2 regions of the Mesorhizobium sp. ESP-6-2 genome follow, and region 2 is predicted to be linked to the other one. Evidence: predicted binding sites of a transcription regulator. Region 2 holds the regulator's gene; the other holds the start of a gene.
The links. The regulator PhoB, encoded in region 2, activates phosphate uptake and scavenging genes when phosphate is short. The targets are predictions, from matches to a motif close to TGTCATNNANCTGTCAT.

Region 1: the regulator PhoB is predicted to act here: its motif matches at 2,538-2,554, upstream of LB532_RS06685 (esterase-like activity of phytase family protein).

Annotation. Positions count from the first base shown of each region.
Region 1 is NZ_JAIUGT010000002.1:346,144-350,356, forward strand. Features, by position in the region: gene LB532_RS06680 (MATE family efflux transporter) at 1-759, opposite strand, end outside; gene LB532_RS06685 (esterase-like activity of phytase family protein) at 928-2,418, opposite strand; partial or broken gene LB532_RS06690 (trimethylamine methyltransferase family protein) at 2,769-4,213, shown strand, end outside.
Region 2 is NZ_JAIUGT010000001.1:85,248-89,460, forward strand. Features, by position in the region: gene xylF (D-xylose ABC transporter substrate-binding protein) at 1-119, opposite strand, end outside; gene LB532_RS00415 (ROK family protein) at 379-1,620, shown strand; gene phoB (phosphate regulon transcriptional regulator PhoB) at 1,628-2,317, opposite strand; gene phoU (phosphate signaling complex protein PhoU) at 2,337-3,044, opposite strand; gene pstB (phosphate ABC transporter ATP-binding protein PstB) at 3,070-3,873, opposite strand; gene pstA (phosphate ABC transporter permease PstA) at 3,870-4,213, opposite strand, start outside.

The DNA of each region.
Region 1 (4,213 bases), on a different contig from region 2:
GACGACGACGCGCAGCAAGGCGGGGTCCGGCCGCAGCAGCGCCAGATTGGCGCCGGCCAGACGCAGCGGATGCTTGCGGACGTAGAGCACGATCAGGATGGCAATGACGCTCACTGTCTGGCCCACAAGCGTCGAGGTTGCCGAGCCGGCGATGCCGAGCTCTGGAAACGGCCCGATGCCGCGGATGAGCAGTGGGTTCAAGATGATGTCGAGCACGACGGCGAGCGCCATGAAAAAGAACGGCGTGCGCGAATCGCCGGCGCCGCGCAGCACCGTCATGACAAAGGACAGAAGGTTCATCATCGGCACCGCGACGAAGATGATGCGCAAATAGGAGCGCGCCAGCGGCAAGGCGTCGGGCGGTGTGCCGAGCGCGCCCAGAATGGCGTCGACCCAGATCCAGCCGCAGACGGCGAACAGCACCGAGACGAAGAAGAAGAAGGTGGCGCTGGTACCAACGATGCGGCGTGCCTCGGGGAGATCGCGGGCGCCGACCGATTGCGCCACCAGTATCGTAGCCGCCATGCCGATGCCGAACACCGTGCCGAGGATGAGGAACAGCACCAGATTGGCATTCGAGGTGGCGGTAAGCGCGGATTCGCCGAGGAAGCGGCCGACCCAGACAGCGTTGACCGAGCCGTTGAGCGATTGCAGCACGTTGGAGCCGAGCACCGGCAGGGCGAACAGCAGGAGCGTGCGCGGAATGGGGCCGCTGGTCAGGTCACCGGTGCGCCGGCGCGCGGGCATCTTTTCATCCATGGCGGGCAATCCGGCAAAGCTGGTTCTTTTGAGTCCGGCACGCAGGATACCGCAGGCCCGACCGGGATGCACCCTTGCGAAAGGAGCGACGGCGGGCAAGGCATGCCGTCATGCATCCGATCATGCTTGTCGGGCCGGAGGCGCCGCCTGGCGCCTCCGGTAAGATGTTTACTTCCTGGCGAGGCCGGGAAGCGTGACCTGATAGACAAGGAACATGGTGTCGACATCGGCGCCGTCCTCGGCCTTGTAGGGCGCGCCGACCTGGAAGCCGTCCTGGGCGAGGAAGTCGTTGTCGTTGGCGACAAACAGGAAATAGTCGTCGGGCAGCTTCGGATCGAGCACGCTCGCCAGCGACATCGCCTCCCACTTCTCCGAGAGGTTGTCCTTGTCGTTGGGCGCGCCATTGTGCAGGCCGAAGCGGGCAAGCTCGGCCTTGTCGTTGATGTCGATGAACGGCGTCAGCCTTGCCGGCGTCACCGACGGATCGAGCACGCCCTTGGGCGCCACCGGCTTATCGGCGGCATCGAAGGGACCGCCGGCGATGTCGGTCGCGCCGGAAAGGTCGACAATGTCGATCTTGCGATACAGCGACTCCTCGCCTTTCAGGCCCTGGCCGTTGCCGCTGTCGCGCGCCAGAATCAGGAAAGCGGTATCCGACAGCGCCACGATCTCGCTTTGCGCAGCCACCTTGGTCTTGCCCTTGGCGTCCTTGAACACCGGCAGCGGCACGACGTATTCATGTGCCAGCTTGAGATGGGCAAGATCGGAGGCGTCATAGACCAGCGCCCTGGTGTTCTGGCGCGTCGAGGCCGAATCGCCGCCGTCCTGCCGGGTCGCCGACTGCAAAACCGCGATCACGAACTTGCCGTCCGGCGTCATTGCCATGCCTTCGAGGCCCTGATTGTTCTGGCGGCCGGTCTCGGGATCCTTTGGATCGGGTTCGGCAGCACCTGGGCCCGGATTGTCGGAAGCAAAATTGGCCGTGCCGTGGCGCATCGGCACGAGCGCGGCCGGAGGCTGGGTCGCCGACATCAGACGGCCGTCGGCGGAGAAGCGGTAGATGTCGGGACCGTATTCGTCGGAGACGAGCATGGTGCCGTCGGGCAGCCGCACGATCGCCTCGTTGTCGAGCGCGAGCTTGCCGTTATCGGCCTGCGGCAGGACAGGCATGTCGCCGGCGGCGGGACGCACGCCGTTCAGCGGGTCGAGACCGCTGGCGTCGGCACCCTTGTCGTCGGTCAGGAGCATGGTGTCGGCGAGCGTCGCCTTGACGCCGGTCTGCTCCTGGCCGGCCGCGGGCGCGGCACCTGGCGCCGCCGGGGCGAACTCGATGTTGATGGTGTTGAGGCGCGGGCGGTAGTCGGTGGTGCCGACGACGTTATAACCGCGGTCGGGCAGCAGCCACAGCGAACCCTTGTAGGTGCCGGCATCATGCGTCCAGCCCGCGGTGTCGATCGACATGCCGGAACCGGAGCCGAAGGTCTCGCCGAACCTGTCGCGCTGGCCGGCCGGGATGCGGCCAACCCCCACCAGCCCCTTGTTGACGAAACTGGCGCCGCCGACGCTGGCCGCGCTGTCGGCGAAGGCGGGCAGCGAAACGGCCGAAGCCGCCAGCGCGGCGGCCAGCAGCCGCAACGAGAATGAGCGTAGATGCGTCATGGATATCCCCTTGATGACAAAGTGCCGGGACGGCGGAATATTGAGGTTGCCTTGGGGGCGGCGAGGCTGCCGCCCTGGAGGGCCGCTTGTGCCCTCGGCAAGCGGTCTAAGGCGCGAACATGATGCTTGCATGACAGTTGGTGACGCATTCGCGTCGGCCCGCCGCGACGCTGCTGGGGAAGTGCAGCCGCGCCGGAAATCGATCGTTCCGACACAGGTTCGACGTGTCCAGGAGCTGTTCGCAGCACTAGACGCTTATGTACATTACGCATATCGTGCCGGTTTCTGACAGTCCGGGGGGAAAGCCTTGAAATCTCACTACCGCGGCGCGTCGGCTTCTCACCTCCGGCCGCTTTGGCCACACGATCGGCAAGAGCGTCGCGCTGGCGTTGGTGGATGACGATTTTGCCGAGGAAGGAACGGCGCTTTGCGTGCACATTGTCGGCACGGAGCGGCCGGCGCGTGTCATTCCGGCTTCGCCTTATGATCCCTTGGGCAAGGCGATGCGGCAATGGGGAGGTTTCCGGATGATCGATGACGCGGCACGCGAAAGCAGGCGCGAGCGCCGACGGGGACGCATCGGCGAGGCCGGCAGCGAGAGCAGCCGCCGGCCCAATTACCGCTCGCTGAAGAACCCGTTCCTGCCGCAGCCGATCTTTTCGGACGATCAGGTCGCCTCGATTCACGACACGGCGCTGCGCGTGCTGGAAGAGCTGGGCATCACGGTTCTGCTGCCGCAGGCGCGCGACCTGCTCGCCCGCGCCGGCGCCTTGGTCGACCCCGACACCGACATGGTGCGGATCGGCCGCGACATGGTGGCGGCTGCGTTGGCCTCGGCGCCGCGGTCGATCCACGCTCATGCCGGCGCACGTGCCCGCGACCTGCCGCTCGAACTGGGTTCGATGACTTTCCTGGCTGGGTCCGGCGCGCCGAACGTCACCGATCTCGAGCGCGGCCGGCGGCCCGGAACGCTGGCCGCCTTCGAGGAACTCATCAAGCTGGTGCAGCATTTCGACGTCCTGCATATGCTGGGACCCTGTATCGAGCCGCAGGACATCGACAACCGTTTCCGCCATTACGCCGTCAACCGGGCGCAACTGACCCTTTCGGACAAGTTCCCGTTCGTGTTCGCGCGAGGCACTCCGCAGGTCGACGACAGCTTCGAGATGATTCGGCTGGCGCGCGGGCTGTCCGAAGACGCGTTTCGCTCGGGCGCCCATTGCTACACCGTCATCAACACCAATTCGCCGCGCCAGCTCGACATCCCGATGGCGCAAGGCATCATCGACTTCGCCAGGGCTGGGCAGGTCCTGATCATCACGCCTTTCTGCCTGGCGGGTGCGATGGCGCCGATCACGGTGGCCGGCGCGCTGACGCTGCAGCATGCCGAGGCGCTGGCCGGATTGACGCTGGCGCAGATCGTGCGGCCGGGCGCGCCTGTCGTCTACGGCTCCTTCTCCTCCAATGTCGACATGAAATCGGGCGCGCCGGCCTTCGGCACGCCGGAGCATATCAAGGCGACGCTGGGGGCCGGCCAACTGGCGCGCTTCACCGGCCTGCCGTGGCGTTCGGGCGGCGGCAGTGCGGCCAACATCTCCGATGCGCAGGCGGCGCATGAGACTCAGTTCGCGTTATGGGGCTCGGTGCTGGCGGGCGCCACCGTGTGCATCCATGCCGCCGGCTGGCTGGAGGGGGGCTTAAGCGTTTCCTTCGAAAAGCTGGTCACCGACATCGAGGCGTTGCAGACGGTGGCTGAACTGTGCGCCGCCACGCCCGGCGACGACGATACCATCGG
Region 2 (4,213 bases):
CGCTCTTCCTGGAAGTTCGACCAGGAAACGCCGATGACCTTGTCCTTCGCCTGCGCGACCGACGCGAGCGTCAGCGACATGGCGACACCCGCCAGGATAGCGGCTGTGAATCTCTTCATCTTAATCCTCCCTGCGCCGCGTATGGCGCGACCAAACAGGCCCTTAGGCCGGCACAAAAGGCTCTATTTTTTCGAGCCTCGAAAAAACACTGATCCATCGTCGGAACGCTGTCAACGCCGATTCTGATGTATTTTGATGTCCTCGGGAATTTTTTTCGAGCTCCGGAATAAATAATGACAGCCAAGGCCGGTTCTGCCAGTATTTGACGGTCGTCGAGGCCTGGGGAGAGAACGCGGCGACCGGGAGGATGCGAGAAGAATGTCGGTCGGAATCCGCCACGACGATCTGCGCCGACGCAACCGGGCGATGGTGATCGCAGCCGTGCGCCGTGCCGGGCAGCCCTCGCGCACTGAGATTGCCGCGACCACCGGGCTCAGCCATTCCACCATATCGGCGATCTCCTCCGACCTGATTGGCGAAGGCATCCTGGCGCAGAGCAAGCCGAGCGAGGCCGGTGCGCTGAAACGCGGCCGGCCGCAGGTCGGTCTCAGCCTCAACCCTGAAGCCGCGGCTGTGATGACCGTGGTGCTGTCGCTGAATTTCCTCTCCGTCGCAGTCATCGACTATGCCGGCCAGGTGATATCTGAAGAGCAGCGCCGGCTGGACACGCTGACCCTGTCGCGCGAGGCGCTGATCGGCGAATGTGTGGCCATCGTCAGGCGGCGGTTCGAGGATCCCGACCTCGACGTCGGCAGCATCGCCCGTATCGCGCTGGCGATCCAGGGCATCACCGACACGGATGCGCGCACCATGCTGTGGTCGCCGATCACGCCGCAGACCGACATCGCCTTCGCCGACATACTGGAGACCGAGTTCGGCATTCCCGCCACCATGGAGAACGATTGCAACATGATGGCGGTGGCGCTGCGCTGGCGCGATCCCCAGCGCTACCGCGACGACTTCATCGCCATCCTTTTGTCGCACGGCATCGGCATGGGCCTGGTGTTGAAGGGTGAACTGTTCACCGGCACCCATTCATCCGGAGGCGAGTTCGGCCACATGATCCATCGCCCCGGCGGGGCGCTCTGCCGCTGCGGGCGGCGCGGCTGTGTCGAGGCCTATGCCGGGAACTATGCCATCTGGCGCAACGCTAGGCAGCTTGGCGAGGACACCGAGCCCGTCGACGTCAGCGACGCCGACATGCGCACCCTGGCGGCCTCGGCGCGCGAAAAGGACGGGCCGGAGCGCGAAGCCTACCGCAAGGCCGGCGAGGCGCTGGGCTATGGCCTTGGCAGCCTGTTCGCCCTGATCGATCCGGCGCCGGTCGCCATGGTCGGCGTCAGCGCGGCCGCCTTCGACCTGATCGAGCCGGCATTGCGCGAGGCGATCGCCCAGACCGCCGGCGGCCAGCACTCGAAATCGATTTCCTTCGACACCGAGCCGAACGAACTGCCGCTGATCCGCGAGGGTTGCGCCATGCGCGCGCTGACCTTCGTCGACCAGGAAATTTTCGCGCCGGGGGCACAAGCGAAATCAGGCATAGGCGAGAACGTTGCGTGACATATCCCTAGTCTTCGCGGATCGCATACCCCGCGCCCCGAATGGTGCGGATCACGTCAGGCATGCGGCCATTGTTGACCGCCTTGCGCAGCCGGCCGACATGCACGTCCACCGTGCGCTCGTCGATATAGATCGTTTCGCCCCAGACATTGTCGAGCAGCTGACTGCGCGAGAACACGCGGCCCGGGTGGCGCATCATGAATTCGAGCAGGCGGAACTCGGTCGGCCCGAGCCGGATCTCGCTCTTCTTGCGGTAGACCCGGTGCGATTCACGGTCGAGCACGATGTCGCCGACCTTGAGCACGCTGGACAGAACTTCGGGCTTGGCGCGGCGCAGCAGCGCCTTGACGCGTGCCATGAATTCCGGGGTTGAGAACGGCTTGACTAGATAGTCGTCGGCGCCGGTGGAGAGACCGCGCACCCGGTCGCTTTCCTCGCCGCGCGCCGTCAGCATGATGATCGGCAGCCGCTCGGTCTCGGGCCGCATCCGGAGACGGCGGCAGAGTTCGATGCCGGAAACCGCCGGCACCATCCAGTCGAGCACAAGAAGGTCAGGGACATTCTCCTGCAAGCGGATCTCGGCTTCGTCGCCGCGCGTCACCACCTCGACCTGATAACCCTCCGATTCCAGATTGTAGCGGAGCAGCACACCCAGCGGCTCCTCGTCCTCCACCACCATGATGCGTGGCGCGATCATCGACTGGTCACCCCTGCCGTCACGCCGCTGGCGCCGACATCGCCGTCTCGTCCTGCTTCGGGCGATTGGCGGGCAATTGCGTGCCGGTCAGCACATAATAGGCATTTTCGGCAATGTTGGTCACGTGATCACCGATGCGCTCGAGATTCTTGGCGCAGAACAAAAGATGCGTGCAGGCGGTGATGTTGCGCGGATCCTCCATCATGTAGGTCAGCAGCTCGCGAAACACCGATGTGTATTTGACGTCGATGCGTTCATCGTCGGCGCGCAGCTTGGCAAGTGCCGCGGAATCGCGCGCCGCATACTCCTCGATCACCCCTTGCACCTGGATCAGCACCAGCTGCGCCATGACATCGATGGAGTGCGACAGGTTGCGCGGCGTGGCGGCCAGGCCGACGGTGCCGACGCGCTTGGCGATGTTCTTGGCGAGATCGCCGATGCGTTCGAGATCGCCCGCCATGCGGATCGAGCCGACGACATGGCGCAGATCGTCCGCCATGGGCTGCCGCTTGGCGATCAGGGTGATGGCGCGGTCGTCGAGTTCGCGCTGGCGCGCATCCATGATCGCGTCGTCGGAGACGACGCGCTGGGCGAGCGCGTTGTCGGAATTCAGGAGCGCCTTGGTGGCGCCGCCGACCATCGATGAGGCGAGATCGCCCATGTCGCGGATCAGCCTGCTGATCTGTCCGAGATCTTCGTCAAAGGCTGCGACTGTATGTTCGGCCATGATCTTGGTCCTCGTGTGCGTGGGATCAGCCGAAGCGGCCGGTGATATAGTCCTGCGTGCGCTTCTCGCGGGGCGACGTGAAGATCTTCTCCGTGCGGTCGAACTCGACCAGCTCGCCCAGATACATGAAGGCGGTCTGCTTCGATACGCGCGCCGCCTGCTGCATGTTATGGGTGACGATTACGATCGTATAATCGGCCTGCAGCTCGTCGATCAGTTCCTCGATCTTGGCGGTCGACAGCGGATCGAGTGCCGAGGCAGGCTCGTCGAGCAGGATGACCTCTGGCTTCACGGCCACCGTGCGGGCGATGCAGAGGCGCTGCTGCTGGCCGCCCGAAAGGCTGAGGCCACTGGCGTTGAGCTTGTCCTTGACCTCGCTCCACAGTGCCGCGCGCTTCAGCGCCTGCTCGACACGGCCGTCCATCTCGGCCTTGCTGAGCTTCTCATAGAGCCTGACGCCGAACGCGATGTTCTCGTAAATCGACATCGGGAACGGCGTCGGCTTCTGGAACACCATGCCGATCTTGGTCCTGAGCAGGTTGAGGTCCTGCGACCGGTCGAGGATGTTCTGGCCGTCGAGCAGCACCTGGCCCTCGGCGCTCTGCTTCGGGTAGAGCTCGTAGATGCGGTTGAAGACGCGCAGCAGCGTCGACTTCCCGCAGCCCGAAGGCCCGATGAAGGCGGTGACGCTGCGCTCAGGCAGCGACAGGCTGATATCCTTCAGCGCCTTCGACTGGCCGTAGTAGAAATTGAGGTTCTTGACCTCGATCTTGGCTTTCTCGACCGCGACTTCGGGCGTGTTCAACTCGGTGGACAACATCGGTTTCATCTGTCCTCTCTGCGTCCGGTAAGGCTGCGGGCGAAGATGCTCAGCCCGAGAACCGTAAGGGTGATTATGAGTGCGCCGGTCCACGCCAGCTGCTGCCATTCCTCATAGGGGCTGAGAGCGAACTGGAAGATGGTGACGGGCAGGCTGGCCATCGGCGCGTTGAGATTGCTCGACCAGAACTGATTGTTGAGCGCGGTGAAGAGCAGCGGCGCCGTCTCGCCGGAAATGCGGGCGATGGCCAGCAATATGCCGGTGACGATGCCCGACAGCGCCGCACGGTAGGCGACCGAGCGGATGACCACCCAGCGCGGCGCGCCGATCGCGGCGCCGGCCTCGCGCA